4 regions of the Iodidimonas sp. SYSU 1G8 genome follow, and region 1 is predicted to be linked to each of the others. Evidence: riboswitches for the same ligand, from Rfam matches in the RefSeq annotation. Region 1 holds a riboswitch; each other region holds the start of a gene.
The links. A riboswitch is a leader RNA that binds a small molecule or an ion and turns the genes downstream of it on or off. The one in region 1 is predicted to bind cobalamin.

Region 1 (4,207 bases):
GCCGCCATGCTGGCATTTTTCGCTCTGCCGCGTCAGCGACCCGACTGGAAGCATGCGGCCGTGATCGACTGGCCGGCGCTGCTGCTGATGGCGTCGGCGCTGGCCGCGCTGGAGATCGGGCTCAAGGAGGCGCCGCAACGAGGGTGGGTCTCGACCGTGGTCGTCGGATTGCTGATCCTGAGTGTCGTGGCCTCCATCACCTTCGTGCGCCGGACACTGAAGCGATACTGGCCAATCGTCGATCTCAGGACATTCCATGACCGCCTCTTCAGCGTGGGATGCGTGTTGAGTTTCGTGCTCGGCGTGGGCCTTTACGGCTCGGTTTACCTCATGCCGGTGTTCCTGGGATTCGTCCGGGGCTACGGACCGCTGGAGATCGGCACGGTCATGCTGGTAACTGGCCTGGCCCAGCTGGCGACCGCGCCTCTCGTGGTCTGGCTCGAACGGCGGGTCGACGCGAGGCTGCTGACGGCCTGCGGCTTTACCCTGTTTGGCATCGGCATGGGCATGAGCGTCTTCCAGACTCCGCAGGCGGGCTTCGACGAGATGCTTTGGCCGCAGATCGTGCGTGGCAGCGCGATCATGCTCTGCCTCCTGCCGCCCACGCGTCTCGCGCTGGGTCACCTACCGCCCGAGCGCGTGGCGGACGCCAGCGGCCTGTTCAACCTGATGCGCAATCTGGGCGGGGCGATCGGTATTGCCCTCATCGACACGGTGATCTACGGCCGCGCGGCGCATCATGTCACCCAGCTGGCGGCGGATCTGATGGCTGGCAGCCGCGACGCGGCGCAGTTCGTCGGTTTGCCGCTCAAATTCTTCAAGGGCGTTCCGTTGAGCGGCCTGGACAGCGGCGCCATCGACTTCGCCCGTCCGCTGGTCGAGAAGGCCGGGCTGGTGATGGCGATCAACGAGGCGTGGGCCATGCTGAGTGCGATCACTGTTCTGGCCGTGCTCGCCCTGCTGGCGGTCGCTCCGCGCCGTCGGCGCCCGCGCGGCTGATCCGGAACCGCACGGGAGATACGCCTTTCTCGGCAATTGTAATCCGCCTGTAAGCGGCGTAGGTTCCGCCGCGATGGTGCCCGTGAGGGCTTCAAAGGGAACACGGAAAGGCTGAAGCAGGCCCAGGCCGTGGCTGTCCCCGCAACTGTAAGCGGCGAGTTTCGATGCGATTGACCACTGAGGCCTTGTGCCTTGGGAAGGTGCATCGAGGCGGCGACCCGCGAGCCAGGAGACCTGCCATCGCGTCGTCCTTCCAGCTACCGGGGTAGTGGGTGGTGCGGGTTTCCGCTGTGACGACACCGTAACTGGGTCGCACGCTGGTGGAAGCCGTACAATGGGACGTTGCCTGTCCTTCCTTTCAAGACAAACGACGCGAAACGCGTCCGGCTCGCCGTGCCCGTTCGACCTCCTGACCTTGTGGCTGTGGAGGAAACCGATGCCAATCAATAGAACAAGCCGGCGCAACCGGACATTCGTCAGCGCGGTCGCGCTTTTCGCGGTCGCGACTGGTCACGCCGTCGCCGCCGATGGCGTGCTGCCCGGCGATACCATCGTGGTGACCGGGGCCATGACGCCCGCGCCCGCCTCGGAGCTGGGCTATTCCCTGTCGGTGCTCACCGAGCAGGATATCGTGCAGCGCCAGAATCCGGTCGTCTCGGATCTGCTGCGCAGCGTGCCCAGCGTATCGGTCAGCCGCTCGGGCGGCCCGGGACAGCTCACCCAGATCCGCATGCGCGGCGCGGAAGGCAACCATACGCTGGTACTGATCGACGGCGTCGAGGCCAACGAGCTGAACTTCAACGGCGAATTCGACTATGCCTCGCTGCTGGCCGTGGGCGTCGAGCGAATCGAGGTGCTGCGCGGTGCCCAGAGCGCGCTCTATGGTTCAGATGCCTTGGGCGGCGTCATCAACATCATCACCAAGGGCGGCAAGCCGGGCTTCCAGGCGGAAGGCTCGGTCGAAGGCGGCTCGTTCGGGCAGCGCCAGGTGACGGCGCTGATGTCCGGCGGCGTCGAACGCTTCTATGGCGCGGTCTCTGCCGGCTATTTCGGTACTGACGGCATCAACTTGTCCCGCATGGGCACGGAAAAGGATGGATCGCGCGTCTTCACGGTCAGCGGCAAGGCGACAGCTCTGCTCAGTGACAGCTTCCGGCTGGATGGCACCGCGCGGCTGGTCGACAGCCACAGCGAGACCGACCGGCAGGATTTCGATTTTCCGTCGACGCCGACCAACGGCCTGATCATTGATTCCAGCGACGAGCAGGACAATCGCCAGTTCTATGGCCGGCTGGGCGGCGAACTCTCGCTGTTCGAGGGCACGTGGATTCACAAGGCGGCGGTTCTCTATGCCGACACCGAACGTGAATACATCAACGACAGCAGCGATCTCACGGGCAACAGCGGCTCGCGGCTGAAGTTCGAGTACCAGAACACGGTCAACTTCCAGACCCCGTCCTTTCTCGACGCGGACCACCATGTCACTGTCGCGTTCGAGCGCGAGGAGCAGGATTTCCAGAACTACGGCGCCGTCCCGGACGCGCTGGAGAACCAGAAGCGTTCCGACAGCCAGAACAGCTTCATCGGCGAGTACCGCGTCGGCTTTGCCGAACAGGTGTTCCTGTCCGCCGGCGTGCGTCATGACGACAACGAACTGTTCGCCGACGCCACCACCTACCGCCTCGCGGCGTCCTGGCGGATTCCTGGCAGCGGTACACGCCTGCACGGCAGCCACGGCACGGCGATCACCAATCCCGGCTTCTTCGAACTGTTCGGTTACTTCCCGGATTTCTTCGTCGGCAACCCCGGCCTGAGCCCGGAACGCTCGAGCAGCTTCGACGTCGGTGTCGAGCAGAAGTTCTGGGGTGACCGGATCACCGTCGACGTGACCTATTTCGACGCCAATCTGCACGACGAGATCGTCACGGTATTCGACTCCAATACCTTCCTGACCTCGGTGGAGAATCTGGTCGGCAAAAGCCGCCGCAAGGGTCTCGAGCTGATGCTTTCGGCCAATCTGACGGACGAGCTGTCCATCGGCGGCAGCTATACCTACACCAGCTCCAGGCAGCCGGCCGGCGGTCGTGAAGTGCGCCGTCCCAAGCATCTGGGCAATATCAACGTGAACTACGCGTTCGCGTCCGGTCGCGGCAACGTCAATCTCGACCTGTCGTATAATGGCAAGCAACTCGACAATGAATTCGTCGATACGACGCCTGAATTCATGGTGACGCTCGACGATTACCTGTTGGTGACCCTGGCGGCGAGCTATCGCCTGACCGAAGCCGTCGAAATCTACGGCCGGGTCGAGAATATGATCGACCAGGATTACGAGGAAGTGTTCTCCTACCGCTCCCCGGGCATTGGCGCGTTCGCCGGCCTGCGGGTGAAACTGGGAGAGTAAAGGAATGAAGGCGGCGGGTTGGCATGGCGTTTTGTTCTGCCTGCTCGCCGCCTGTTTCTGCCTGCCCGCCGAGGCGGCGCCCCGGCGCATCGTCTCCATGGGTCTGTGCACCGACCAGCTCGTGATGATGCTGGCCGATGAAGACACCATCCAGTCGGTCCACTGGGTCACGCAGGAAGCGGATGACTCCGCCATGGCCGGACGGGCCGCCCGCTACACAGCCAATCATGGCCTGGCCGAGGAGGTGCTGCGCATGCGGCCGGACCTCGTCTTCGCCGATGGTACCACATCGCCCCTCGCCACCGCCCTGCTGCGGCGCCAGGGCATTCCCATCGTCACCGTGCCCGTCGCCGATACGTTCGAGGGGACACGACGTAACATCCGGCAGGTGGCGGCCGCGCTGGGACGGCCCGCGAAGGGCGAGGCGATGGTCGCCGACTTCGACGCCGCGCTGGTTCGCACGAAGGGCGCCTTGGCCGGCGAAAACAGGCGCGCCCTGGTCTATGGCGCGAACGGCTTCTCCGCCGGCGTGCCCAGCCTGTTCAACGACGTCCTGACCCATCTCGGCTTGACGAATATCGCGGCCAGGCCGGGCATGGCCGGCTGGGTCAGCATGTCGGTCGAGGATGTGCTGCGGGCCGATCCGGATCTGCTGATCCTGGGCGAATATCGTCCCGAAGCGCCCTCCCAGGCCAATCTGATGCTGGAGCATCCGGCGCTGCGGGCCTTGCGGCGTGACCGTCCCGTCGTCAGCGTGGCGACCAATCTCTGGAACTGCGGCACGCCCTTCGTGGCCCGCGCGGC
Region 2 (4,207 bases), on a different contig from region 1:
GCTGGTCGCCGCATATGGTGGTCGATGCGACCCGCGGCAGCGCCGACGCGCCGCCGCAAAGGGTGGCGACCGCAACCCCGATGGCCACCGCGAGCCGCGAGGTGTCACGCACCCCGGAACCCCTTGCCAAGCCGATCCAGCCCGTCCGGCTGGTGGCCCGCGTAGTCGGCCATGATCGCGTCCCAGGTCGCCAGCCGCGACCAGTCGGGCGCATCCGCGAGCTGATCCGCGTCGGTGATGAACGGGTTGGCGAAGAAGATGGTGATCTGGGGCTCGCCCTTGCCGTTGAACATCCGGTAGCCCCAGGAAACGGGATGACCCTGCTTGTCCAGCCGGCGGAAGAATTCCGCCCGGCTGGGCCGCCGGTGGGCAATCAGCTCCGGCGGATTGGGGTTGCTGGCAGGCCCCCGATTGGTGCCGATGCACAGATGGAAATGCCCTTTGCCGCCCCAGTGAACGGTGAGATATCCGCCCTGGCAGCTGACGCGCTCCGGCGCGCCCGGCGCCTTCATTTCATAGGCGGCGCCGGGAATCAGCGGCCCGAACGTCAAGGCAGCGTAATGGTTTTCGAACAGATCCCTGAGCAGCCGCTCGAGGAACGCTTCGTCCAACGGCAACGGCCAAACCTGTTCCGTCGCCCCGCTTTCGATGATCGACACCATGGGAATGGGCTGGGTCATGGATCTGTTCTCCCTCGTTACAGGACGTTGAGCGACGCGCGGACGCCGACGAAACCACTCAGCCCATAGGTGCTGTTGCCCCAGTTGAGCATGTAATCCTTGTCGAACAGGTTCACGACGCGGCCATAGAGCTCGAGCTGGTCGTTGACCCGGTAGCTCACCAGCAGGTCCACGGTGACGAAGCCGTCGACCGGCCGATTGACGCCGCTCGACAGGTTTTCGCTCTTGAACCGCGCGCGTGCAGTGATCGACAGGTCCTCCAGCGGATAGATGGTCACCGAGGTCGCTCCCGAATGACGCGGCCGGCCCTTCCAGGTGTTCGCCGGCAGCTTGCGCGAGCTGAGGTAGGTGTAACTCTGGCTGACGCTCAGCCAGGGCGTGATCTGCGCGGTGGCGCCGAACTCGACGCCTTTCGACTTGGACTCGCCGCCCATCCGATAGCCGTTCAGAATGAACTCGATCTCATCCTCGACGTGGCTTTCGAAATAGTTCACCGTCAGATTGATCTGAGGGTCGGCCCAATTCAGGTCGAATCCGGCGTCCCATCCCTGGCTCTCTTCCACGGTCAGGTTCGGATTGCCGTAAGTCGGATCATAGAGCTGGTACAGGCCCGGCGCCTTGGCCCCGGTGCCATAGCTCGCCCGCAGCTTGAGATCGCCGCCTGCCAGCGCCGCCGGCAACACATAGGCGACGGTGCCGCGGTAGGTGTCGAAACCGCCGAACTGGCTGTTGTCGTCATATCGGAAGGCGCCGGTGAGGGTCAGGTTTTCGAGTGGCTTCAGCGCCACTTCCCCGAACACGGATTTGGTATCGACTTTCTCGATGAAGTCACCGGAGAAGGACGTGATCTGGTCGGTGGATTCCTCTTCCAGGTTACCGCCCACGACGACGCTGAGCCATTCCGTCGCATCGAAGGCGCTGGTGTAGTTGAGGTTACGCTTCTTGCCGAGATACTGATCGCCTTCAGGCCGGGTAGACCGGCCGAAATAGAGGCGCTCGGCCTGGTAGTAACTGGCAAGCAGACTGTTGCGCCATCTTCCGTCGAAGGCCTTGTGATTGACCTGGATGGCCGCCGCGTCCTCGTCCTTCTCCACGTTGTCATTGCTCGACACATCGGTGCCAGTGCCATCGAGATCGGAATCCGTCCGGCTGAGGAACCCCGTCGCGACGATTTCCAGATTATCGGTGATCTGGTATCCGATGCGGCCACTGAAGCCGTAGCGGCTATAGGCATCAGGCTCGACCGACGGACCGGCCGTCGGCGCCGCCAGCGACGGACCGTCATTGCGATGGCCGGTCACCGAAAGACGCACATCGAGCGGCCCGGTCTTGCCGTACAGCGACGCGCCGCCGTTGAAGGTGCCGAAGGAGCCGCCCTCCATTTCGCCGTTCAGGGTAAGGCCGTCCTCGGTCGCACGCCTGGTGACGATGTTGATGACACCGCCGATCGCATCGCTGCCATAGAGCGAACTCTGATTGCCGCGCAGCACCTCGATACGAGACACGTCGAGCGCGGTCAGATGGTCCATCTGGAACTGGGTGCTGGTGCTGCTGGGATCGCCCAGCTCGATGCCGTCGATCAGCACGAGAACCTGATCATTGTCCGAGCCCCGGATGCTGAGGTTCGAAAAACCGCCGGGGCGATTGTTGCTGATCTGGATACCCGGCAGATCCTGCAGCAGATCGCGCAGCACCGTTACCTGGTTGGCCTGCAGGTCTTCGGCATCGATGACGCTGAACGAGCTGCCGATCTCGCGCGGCTTGAGGCCGGTGCGGCTCGCGCTCACCACCACTTCTTCCAACGCTGTCGTATCGAGGGTCTGAGCAAATCCCGTACCCGGCATGGCGAGAGCGATCAGGGCGCACGAATACCCCGCTGCCCGCGCTCGCATTGAACGCGCAGTCATAGTTCCTCCATCGGGGGCGACGCCCCGTTATCAGTCGCGGGACGGACTGAGCCAACGATGGTTCATGGAAGGAGTACGAAACGGCCTTTCAAGCCAGACGTCCGCACGGCCCACCCGCAGTTACACAAGGTGTCGCCTCTACGGAGGACCGCTCTTCCAGTTCTTCCCGACCGAAAGACGAGCGACGAAGGTGGCAGGTCTCCTGGCTCTCGGATCTTCACTTCGTCACGCCTTCCCAGGGCAAAAGCCCCAGTGGCTGCGTGTGACGGAAGCTCCCCGATCACAGTTGCGGGTACAGCCCCAGCTTCACTTGACCGCACGCGATGCGGCGTCGTGTTCTGAGTTCCCTTTTGAACCTCCTCTCGGAGGACCACCGGCATCAACGTTACGTACATTTGCAAACACGGGCAATGTGGATTTTTGCACAGCGTCGCGGCGTCGATACCGCCTCACGCCGGCGCGCGGCGGCGCGTCAGCAGGTGCAGGAAGAAGGGCACGCCGAGCATGGCGGTCACGACGCCAAGCCGCAGTTCCGTGGTCGCCGGCACGAGACGGACGGCCACATCCGCCACGGTGAGCAGGGCCGCGCCGGCGAGCGCCGAGGGCAGCAATATGCGCGAGGGCGGCACGTTGCCGAGCAGGCGGATGATATGCGGCACGACGAGGCCGACGAATCCGATAGTGCCTGAAACCGCGACCGCGCCGCCGACCGCCAGGGCGACGCCCGCCACGACCCGCCACTGGACATGGCTCAGATTGAAACCCAGGGCCTCGGCCGCGTCCTCGCCAAGCGCCAGCGCATCCAGACCGCGCCCGTCCCACATCAGCAGGGCGCAGCCCGCGACCATGGACGGCAGCGCCAGCGCCACATGGGTCATGCTCCGGTCCTCCAGGGAGCCGAGCAGCCAGAACGTGATCTCCATGCCCGAGAACGGGTTAGCGGACAGGTTCAGCGCCAGGGAAATCGCCGCGCCCGACAGCGTGCCCACCGCGATACCAGCCAAAATCAGGGTCAGCGGGCTGTCCGCCCGCCGCGACAGGGCCATCACGAAAGACAGGCCGATGACGGCGCTGCCGATGGCCATCAACGGCAGCGCGGCGGGTGTGACGGCCGCGAGGCCGAAATATAGCGCCACCACCGCGCCGAGCGCGGCCGCGCCCGAGGCGCCAAGCACCGATGGATCAGCCAGGGGATTGCGCAGATAGCCTTGCAGGGCGGCGCCCGTCAGCGCCAGCGTCGCGCCCACCGACAGCGACAGGATCAATCGAGGCAAGCGGATTTCCATGACCACCGACCGGATCACGGGATCGCCCTGGCCCAGCACCGCCCGCGACACGTCGCCCCAGCCAATCGGCGCGGGTCCCGTGACGAGGGACAGCCCCGCTGCAAAAATGCACAGCGCGACCAGAACCAGAATGCCGATGCCGCTTGAGCGCCGCGGCGAAACAGGGGTATCAGGAGGCGTCATGAAAACCCTCCTTGCCGTCATCTGTTCCACGGCGCTCCTCGCGGTCGCGGCGCCCGCCTTCGGCGCCCCGCAGCGTATCGTGTCGCTCAACATGTGCGCCGACCAGTATCTGATCGCGCTGGCCGACAGGGATCAGATCGCCGCGCTCTCC
Region 3 (4,207 bases), on a different contig from region 1:
GCAGCATCACGGCAAGGCTGGCCACCAGCGCCGCGATGACCAGGATGAGACCGCTGGCGCCCAGGGCGGCGAGAGTGATGAGCGTCGTCGCGGCCCAGCCCGCGATGAGCGACGGCAGCGGCGGCGCTCCGGCGCTCCGGGCCAGGCCATCCTCGCGGGCGGCGGGCAGGACGGCGAGCAGCAGCAGCGCCCCACCGCGCGCCAGCGCGCCGGCGGCGATCCAGACCGCGAGGACCATGGGCGGCGCCATGGCCGCGAGCGCTGCGGCACGCAGCCCCAATGAGAGGATGAGGGCGGCGCCTCCATAGGTGCCGATCCTGCTGTCGCGCATGATCTCCAGCTTGCGCTCACGGGTGCGCCCGCCGCCGATGCCATCGCAGAAATCCGCCAGACCGTCCTCGTGGAAGCAGCCGGTCGCCAGCAGAGTCGCCGCCAGCCCGAGCAGAACCGCGACCAGCAACGACAGGCCAGCCCACTGCGCGATCAGGGCGGTGACTCCGCCAATGCCGCCGATCACCGCGCCGACCACAGGATAGGCCCAGACGGCGCGGGCGGTCAGGCCCTCATCATGGCCCGGGACGGGCCAGGCGGGCAGTCGCGTCAGCAGCATGATGGCCGCCGCCAGCTCGTCGCGGCGACGGCTAATCCACATGGCCGTCTTCGCTGCTGACACCGGCTTCCGCGAAGGTCGCCATGCCGTTGTGCGTGGCGACCGCGCCGCGCAGCACCGAGACGGCCAGCAGGGCGCCCGTTCCTTCGCCAAGACGCATGCGCAGGGACAGCAGCGGCGTCAGCCCGAAAGCGGCAAGCAGTTTCCGGTGGCCCGGTTCCGCCGACACATGTCCCGCGATGCAATGGGCGAGGATATCGGGCGAGTGCGCGGCCAGTGGCGCGAGCGCGGCGCAGACGACGAATCCGTCGAGCAGCACGGGTACGCGGCGCAGCCGCGCGGCCACGATGGCGCCCGCGATAGCGCATAGTTCACGCCCGCCCAGGCTCGCGAGGGTCTGGAACGGATCTCGCGCCGCCGTGCCGTGTCGCGCCAGCGCGCGATCGACGATCGCGGCCTTGTGGGCGACGCCCTTGCCCGTCATGCCGGTGCCGGGACCCGCCCAGTCCGCGCCTGCGCCGCCGTAGCTGGCCGCGCACAGGGCCGCCGCCACCGTGGTGTTGCCGATGCCCATTTCGCCGAGCACGAGAATATCCGTGCCTTCATCCACGGCGGCCGCGCCGCTGTTCAGGGCGGCCAGAACCTCGTCATCCGAGAGCGCCGGCATTTCCGAGATATCGCCCGTCGGCCTGTCGAGCTCCAACGCCACGACCGAAAGGTCGGCGCCGACCGTGCCGGCCAGCGCGTTGACCGCCGCGCCGCCCGACCTGAAATTGGCGACCATCTGGGCGGTCACCGCGGCGGGAAAGGGCGAGATGCCCTGCGCCGTCACGCCGTGATTGCCGGCGAAGACAATGGCCTGAACCCGGTCGGCGCGCGGCGTTCCCTGCCAGCCCGCCATGAACAGGGCCAGTCCCTCGAGGCGCCCCAGCGCGCCGGGCGGTTTGGTCAGCTGACCCTGCCGCCCGGCGGCTCTCTCGATGGACGCCGGATCCGCCCCGGGCAGCTGGCGCAACAGGTGCGCCAGCGTTTCCGGTGTCTCGAACAGGCGGTTGCTCACGCCCGCGCCGTTCCCGTCAGGGCGTGCCGGGCGCGCGGCGCGATGCCCAACCGTTGTCCGGCATACTGCAGGCCGAGGAGGAGCAGCAGTGATCCCGCGTTGATGGCCACCATGTTGGCGATGATCCGGCCGTTGAACGCGCCATGCGGCGAGAGCATGGCGGCGGTCACCGACATCGTCGCCTGCCAGACGAGGCAGGCCGCGGTGAATGTCAGGAGGACGCGCAGCAGGGGCGATTTGCCGGCGGCGTATCGCGCCGTCTCGAACGCGGCCCAGACCGCGAGCATGCAGCCGATACCCATGGCCACGCCCCACGCGATAGTACTGAACTTCAGGGAATAGCCCAGGAAGCCGAAGCCGGTGGCCTGATTGGCCAGAAAGACGGCGCCCGCGAGCAGGAACGCATCGGTTCGGTTCATGTTGAGCCCCGCCAGCGTCACGAGCGCCACGAAGGGCGCCACGCAGGAGAAGGGAAGGCTGAGAAGGACACTGGCGGTGTTGAGCAGAGCAAGCCAGGCCCACCGCCTGGCATCGTCATTGTCATGAAGGTAGTTCATTGTTCTCTCCGGTTGCGGCGGACTGCCGGCCGGAAAGGATGCCAGGACTGGACGGCACGGCAGGCGCCGGCCACCAGAACGCAACCCACCGGGACACCCCGCCCGTAGACGTTCATGGATACCGGCAGGTCTCCTGGCTCGCGGGTCGCCGCCATCCCGTCCGCCTTCCCGGCTCGCGCCAGTGGCATGGATCGACAGGATGGCTCGCCGCTTACAGTTGCGGGGGCAGCCCCGGCTTTGCCTCGTCACCAAGGCGCACCGGGTTCCCTCTTAGCTCCGGCCATGGCGACCGGAGAACCGAACCCGCGCCTATGTTGCAGGACCGGCGGCGCCGGTCAAACTCTTCCTGCGCGCGACGGTGATGCGCGGGCCCCTCGCTCGGCATCGAGACCCGGACCGACCACACAGCCGAGCTGGCGGATGGGAGGCCGCTCCGTCACCACTCAGAAGTACCCGACCTGCTTCTTCTTCTCCATCGACGCCGCCTCGTCATGATCGACGGCGCGGCCTTGGCGCTCGGAGGTTTTCGCGAGCAGCATCTCCTGGATGACCTGGGTAAGGTTCTGTGCGGCGCTTTCGGTCGCACCTGTCAGCGGATAGCACCCGAGTGTACGGAACCGGACGCGGCGCTGCGTGATCACGTCCTCGGGGCCAAGGCGCATGCGATGGTCGTCGACAACCAGCAACAGGCCATCACGCTCGATCGTCGGACGTTCCTCCGCGAGATAGAGGGGAACGATCGGGATCTTTTCGCGCAGGATGTATTGCCAGATGTCCAGCTCCGTCCAGTTGGAGATTGGAAAGACCCGGATGGTTTCGCCTTTGGCTTTTCGCGTGTTGTAGAGCGCCCAGAGTTCGGGCCGCTGGTTTTTCGGATCCCAGCCATGGCTTGCCGAGCGGAACGAAAAGATGCGTTCCTTGGCACGTGCCTTTTCCTCGTCCCGACGGGCGCCGCCAAAGGCCACGTCAAAGCCATGCCGGTCGAGCGCGGCCTTGAGCGGATCGATCAACATCATCTGGGCGTAGATACCGGTGGGCGTGTCGAACGGGTTGATGCCAAGCCGCTCGGCGTCCTCGTTACGCTCGACCAGAAGTTGAAGTCCATATCGTTCCGCCATTCCGTCGCGGTGGGTCAGCAGGTCGCGGAAATCCCATCCGGACTCGATGTGCAGAAAGGGAAATGGCGGCGGTGAGGGAAAGAAGGCCTTCACCGCGAGGTGAAGCATCACCGAGCTGTCCTTGCCGACGGAATACAGGAAGACGGGGTTTTCGGCCCCGGCCGCTACTTCGCGCATGATGTGGATGGACTCGGCTTCGAGCCGGTCAAGATGCGTCAGGGTCATTACCGCACTCTCACGTTGCACGCATGGCGATGGTGACAATGAAACCGCCCGTCGTGGTTCATCGCGCTCACGCCGGTGACTTCGCGAAGTAGTCGGAGCGCATGACCTCCACATCGGACAGAAATGTCACGCCCGGACGCTTCTCGAACAGGCGCGCGAGACCTCGCGCGACCTCGGAGATGATCTTTTCCTCCGCGACCCCGACGAACATGACGAGCCCGCTTTGATCATTGAAGATCGTTTTGCCCTGATGAAAGCCGCTGTGGCCCATACCGGCGACGTCGCGGATCATGCTCCACCCGCCGACACCAGCGGTCTTGAGCAGATCTTCAACGAGGAGGCGGTCTTCGGCGAGGAGCACGATTTCGATCTTCTTGAGCCGGTGCAGCCTGAGCTCACCGAAAGTGGCGTCGGTCATGGTCAAATCTCCAGTTCATGGATTGTGGGAGCGACGGAGAGCTCCGCGTCCCGTTCATCATCGGGCAGCCAGCGAAGCGCCTTGCCGGTGTGCGGGTCCATGACCACCAGCGTGACCCAGCCATTGCCGAATAGCCGGTCCAGAATGTCATTCGATTTCACCACGCGCTCGACCCGGTCGACGGGAGCGAGAACGACTGTGAGCAGCCGCTGGGGAACG
Region 4 (4,207 bases), on a different contig from region 1:
CCCTGATCGTGGCGGTGTTCGCCGTCTTCATCTGGCTCCTCGTCGATTATCGGATGTTGGACGTGGAGACGCCCTGGGTGCTCGCCTTCCTGATTCAGATCGTTCTCAGCATCGTCATGGCGGTCGGCATGTCCTGGTCCCACGTACAGCGCCGGCTCAGCGGACAGGTCGATGTGGACGATATCGAGCCCTGATCCTGCATTCGCTCGGCTAAACCGTTGACACCCCGCCGCCTCTTGAGTACGAACGGCGGTGGAGAGGTGGCCGAGTGGCCGAAGGCGGCGGTTTGCTAAACCGTTATACGGTCAAAAGCCGTATCGTGGGTTCGAATCCCATCCTCTCCGCCATTCCCCCTGCCTGCTAACTCGTGGTTTTTGCTGCGTAATGTCTACGGTTGGTGGGCGTATCTCTCGATCTCGGATCAGCGTCGCCGGCCCAGCCACCTTGCGTGAGTCCATGCCAGCGCTGTCTCAGAATCGGTTCAGTTTTCTCGCCTGATCACGCCATCCGCGTCATGTCGCGTCAGCGTGGCGTCGTGAAGGTGCGAACGGTTCAAAAGAAGGACGTCCGGTGTCAGCCACCAGATGGATATGGTTTCGCCATGCGGCGACGGCGCCCTCTGCCGGCTTCTGCGGCAGACTGGACGTGGATGTCCTTCCGTTTCAGGCCACCCTCGTCGGCGAATGGGCCGTATCCCGGCCTGATGCTCTGCTGGTCAGCCCGCTCCGGCGCGCCCGCTCCACGGCGGCGGTGATCTGCCAATCCCTCGGCTTGCCGCAGGACCTTCGCGACGGCTTGGTCGAGCAGTCGTTCGGTGACTGGGAGGGGAGGGACTACACGGTGTCGCAGGGGCTGATGCCGGATACTCTCGATGGCATGGCCGCGTTTCGGCCGCCAGCCGGAGAAAGCTTCGACGACGTGGTCGCGCGTGTCAGGGCCGCCATGCGGGAGATCGAGGCCGATCATGCGGGCAGGACGCTATGGCTGATCGCCCACGCCGGAACCATCCGCGCCGCGCTCGCCGTCGCCCTCGATATGCCCGCGGGCAGGGCGCTCGGCTTCGCCGTCGATCATTTGTCGGCTACCGCCATGACCTCGTTCGGCGGCGCGGGTTGGCGAGTCGACTACGTGAACCGGCCCGCTTGCGCATGACCGCCAGGGAACCCGGTCCCGGACAGGATGCTCTTGAGAACCTGGAATCGCTCCTTGCCTGGCGTCGTGACGTCAGGCGGTTCCGGACCGATCCGGTGCCGGATATGCTGGTGCGGCATCTGCTCGACTTGGCGGCGCTCGCTCCCAGCGTGGGCAACAGCCAGCCCTGGCGCTTCGTCCGCGTGACGACGCCTGCGCTCCGCGAGGCGGTAGCCGAGAATTTCCGCGCCGCCAACTATGCCGCGTTGGCCGGCTACGAGGGCGAGAAGGCGGCGCTCTACCAGTCCCTGAAGCTTGCTGGCCTCGATGCGCCTGTTCATCTGGCGGTGTTCACCGACATGGAGCCGCGGGCCGGGCACGGTCTCGGTCGCCGGACCATGCCGGAGACGCTGGTCCATTCGACCGTCTGCGCCATCCACACGCTATGGCTGGCGGCTCGGGCGGCGGGGTTGGGTATCGGCTGGCTGTCCATCCTCGATCCGGAGCGTCTGGCCCGGGACCTTGCCATGCCCGCCGCGTGGCGCTTCACCGGCTATCTTTGCGTGGGTTATCCGGAAGAGGAACATCTCGACCCGGAGCTGGAGCGCCACGGTTGGCAGGCGCGAAACCCTGCCGAGACCTTCATCTTCGACGCCTAGATTGACCGCCCGGTGCTGCCGGGCGTATGACTGAAGCATTCGAGCGGACGGAAACGTCCAACGGGAATGCGGTGCGCGACGAGGGTCGCAATGCCGCGGCTGCCCCCGCAACTGTAAGCGGATAGCCATTCTGCCGTGGATGCCACTGGCGCGCAGGCGCTGGGAAGGCGGGCAGGGTGGCCGTGACCCGCGAGCCAGGAGACCGGCTCGAATCATCGATAGCGTAAGGCCCGGGCGGGGTGCACCGGGGCACGTAGTGTCCATCGGTTGCCCGTGTCGCGGCGCCTTTGGTCCATGTGTCCCGTCCTTTCCCATGCCGTTCATGAAGGACAGGACGAATGACCGCCAAGATCCCCGCCACCGTCATCACCGGCTTCCTCGGCGCCGGCAAGACAACGCTGATCCGGAACCTGCTGCGGAACGCGGGCGGTCGCCGCCTGGCACTGATCGTCAACGAATTCGGCGACGTGGGTATCGATGGCGATCTGCTCAAGGGCTGTGGCGAGGAGACCTGCCGCGACGAGGACATCGTCGAACTGGCCAACGGATGCATCTGCTGTACCGTCGCCGATGATTTCCTGCCCACGATCCAGATGTTGCTGGACCGCGCCGCGCCGCCCGATCACATCATCATCGAAACGTCGGGCCTCGCCCTGCCAAAGCCACTGGTGCGCGCTTTCAACTGGCCCGAAATCCGCACCCGGGTCACCGTGGACGGCGTGGTGACCGTGGTCGACGCGGCGGCTGTTTCCGAGGGCCGCTTCGCGGATGACGAGGACGCACTGGCGGCCCAGCGCGCGGCCGACGGCGCGCTGGATCACGACAATCCGCTGGAGGAACTGTTCGAGGACCAGTTGGCCTGCGCGGATCTGGTCCTGCTCAACAAGACGGATCTGCTGCAACACGCCCCGCTGGAGGACACGCGCGCCCTGTTGCGCACGATGCTGCCCCCCTCGGTCAAGCTGCTCTCCGTGGTCCAGGGCAAGCTCGACGCGGATGTACTGCTCGGGCTGAAGGCCGGGGCCGAGGACGATCTGGACTCTCGCCCCTCCCATCACGACGCCGACGGCGATCACGACCATGATGATTTCGACAGCTTCGTGCTGGAGGGCGGCACGGTCGCCGATCCGGCAAGGCTGATCGCGGCGATGCAAACGGTTATCGAGACCCATGACATCCTTCGCCTCAAAGGCTTCGCCGCCGTGGCGGGGCGGGACATGCGGATGGTGATCCAGGCTGTCGGCTCGCGTATCCAGCATCATTACGACCGGAGCTGGGACCCGAGAGAGATGCGCACGACCCGCCTGGTCGTGATCGGTGAAACCGGTCTCGAGCGCGATGTCATCAGCGCGGCGCTGTTGGCCGCGATGACCTGATGCATCTTCTTGCGACACAGCCAGGGACCGTGGACGACGGCGCCGAGGCGGTCGATCTGGGGCAGACACGGGGCGATATCGTCGTGTTGTCCGCCGCTGATACCGAACTGGCGTGCCTAGCGCGCGCGGCGGACGATCTGGGCGACGGGTTCCCCCGGGTGCGCCTCGCGAACCTGCTGCGCCTGCGGCACAATCTGTCGGTCGATCTCTACGTCGAAAGCGTGATCGTCCATGCCCGTCTTGTTGTCGTGCATCTTCTCGGAGGTCGTTCCTACTGGCCCTATGGCCTCGAGCAGCTCGCCGACGCCTGCCGCGCCCGCGACATCGTTTTCCTGGCCTTGCCGGGCGACGACCGGCCGGAACCGGAATTCGAGGCCATGTCCAGCCTTCAGGGCGCGCCGTATCAGCGCTTGTGGGCCTATCTGCGCCATGGTGGCATTCGTAACGCGGGAGAATTTTTGCGGTATGCCGCCGCTCTGGCGGGATGCGCCGCGGGCCCGTGGCTTGAACCGGCGCCGCTTCCCAATGCCGGCTTGTACTGGCCGGGCGAGGGCCAGCCTGATCGCGACGCTCTCGAGGCGCGCTGGATCGGCGGTGGCGGCCGGGTGCCGGTGCTGTTCTATCGCGCGCTGGTGCAGGCGGGGAACACGGAGGCCATCGACGCGCTGATCTCGGCGCTCGTTGCGAGAGGCCTCGATCCGGTGCCCGTGTTTCTCCAGGGGTTACGGGACCCGGAGTCGGCGGCGATCCTGCGTGATCTGCTTACCCAATGGCCACCCTCGGCGGTGCTGAACTGCACCTCCTTCGCAGTCTCGGCGCCGGGTGGCGCGCGCGGCATGTCGCCGCTGGACGACACCGATTGCCCCGTGTTGCAGGTCATTCTCTCAGGCGGCTCGGAAGTGGCCTGGGCCTCAGGCAATCAGGGTGTGTCGCCCCGCGACATGGCCATGAACGTCGCCTTGCCCGAGGTGGATGGACGGATCATCAGCCGGGCCGTCGCTTTCAAGGCTGAAACGCGGTTCGATGCGCGCACCCAGTGCC

Region 2: it holds a riboswitch for cobalamin, as region 1 does, so the genes downstream of both, WJU17_RS00395 (TonB-dependent receptor) here and WJU17_RS14835 (TonB-dependent receptor) in region 1, are expected to answer to the same signal.
Region 3: it holds a riboswitch for cobalamin, as region 1 does, so the genes downstream of both, WJU17_RS00455 (hypothetical protein) here and WJU17_RS14835 (TonB-dependent receptor) in region 1, are expected to answer to the same signal.
Region 4: it holds a riboswitch for cobalamin, as region 1 does, so the genes downstream of both, cobW (cobalamin biosynthesis protein CobW) here and WJU17_RS14835 (TonB-dependent receptor) in region 1, are expected to answer to the same signal.

Annotation. Positions count from the first base shown of each region.
Region 1 covers NZ_JBBYXJ010000002.1:803,321-807,527, forward strand. The annotation lists gene WJU17_RS14830 (DHA2 family efflux MFS transporter permease subunit) at 1-999, shown strand, start outside; cobalamin riboswitch at 1,057-1,256, shown strand; gene WJU17_RS14835 (TonB-dependent receptor) at 1,436-3,403, shown strand; gene WJU17_RS14840 (ABC transporter substrate-binding protein) at 3,408-4,207, shown strand, end outside.
Region 2 covers NZ_JBBYXJ010000001.1:77,720-81,926, reverse strand. The annotation lists gene WJU17_RS00405 (ABC transporter substrate-binding protein) at 1-112, opposite strand, end outside; gene WJU17_RS00400 (hypothetical protein) at 105-680, opposite strand; gene WJU17_RS00395 (TonB-dependent receptor) at 698-2,587, opposite strand; cobalamin riboswitch at 2,762-2,977, opposite strand; gene WJU17_RS00390 (iron ABC transporter permease) at 3,037-4,056, opposite strand; gene WJU17_RS00385 (ABC transporter substrate-binding protein) at 4,055-4,207, shown strand, end outside.
Region 3 covers NZ_JBBYXJ010000001.1:88,892-93,098, forward strand. The annotation lists gene cobS (adenosylcobinamide-GDP ribazoletransferase) at 1-652, opposite strand, end outside; gene cobT (nicotinate-nucleotide--dimethylbenzimidazole phosphoribosyltransferase) at 642-1,670, opposite strand; gene WJU17_RS00455 (hypothetical protein) at 1,667-2,227, opposite strand; cobalamin riboswitch at 2,333-2,544, opposite strand; gene cysD (sulfate adenylyltransferase subunit CysD) at 2,671-3,591, opposite strand; gene WJU17_RS00465 (P-II family nitrogen regulator) at 3,638-3,988, opposite strand; gene WJU17_RS00470 (DUF2309 domain-containing protein) at 3,991-4,207, opposite strand, start outside.
Region 4 covers NZ_JBBYXJ010000001.1:69,526-73,732, forward strand. The annotation lists gene WJU17_RS00350 (DUF6524 family protein) at 1-194, shown strand, start outside; tRNA gene WJU17_RS00355 (tRNA-Ser) at 255-347, shown strand; gene WJU17_RS00360 (histidine phosphatase family protein) at 571-1,152, shown strand; gene bluB (5,6-dimethylbenzimidazole synthase) at 1,149-1,790, shown strand; cobalamin riboswitch at 1,815-2,016, shown strand; gene cobW (cobalamin biosynthesis protein CobW) at 2,129-3,166, shown strand; gene cobN (cobaltochelatase subunit CobN) at 3,166-4,207, shown strand, end outside.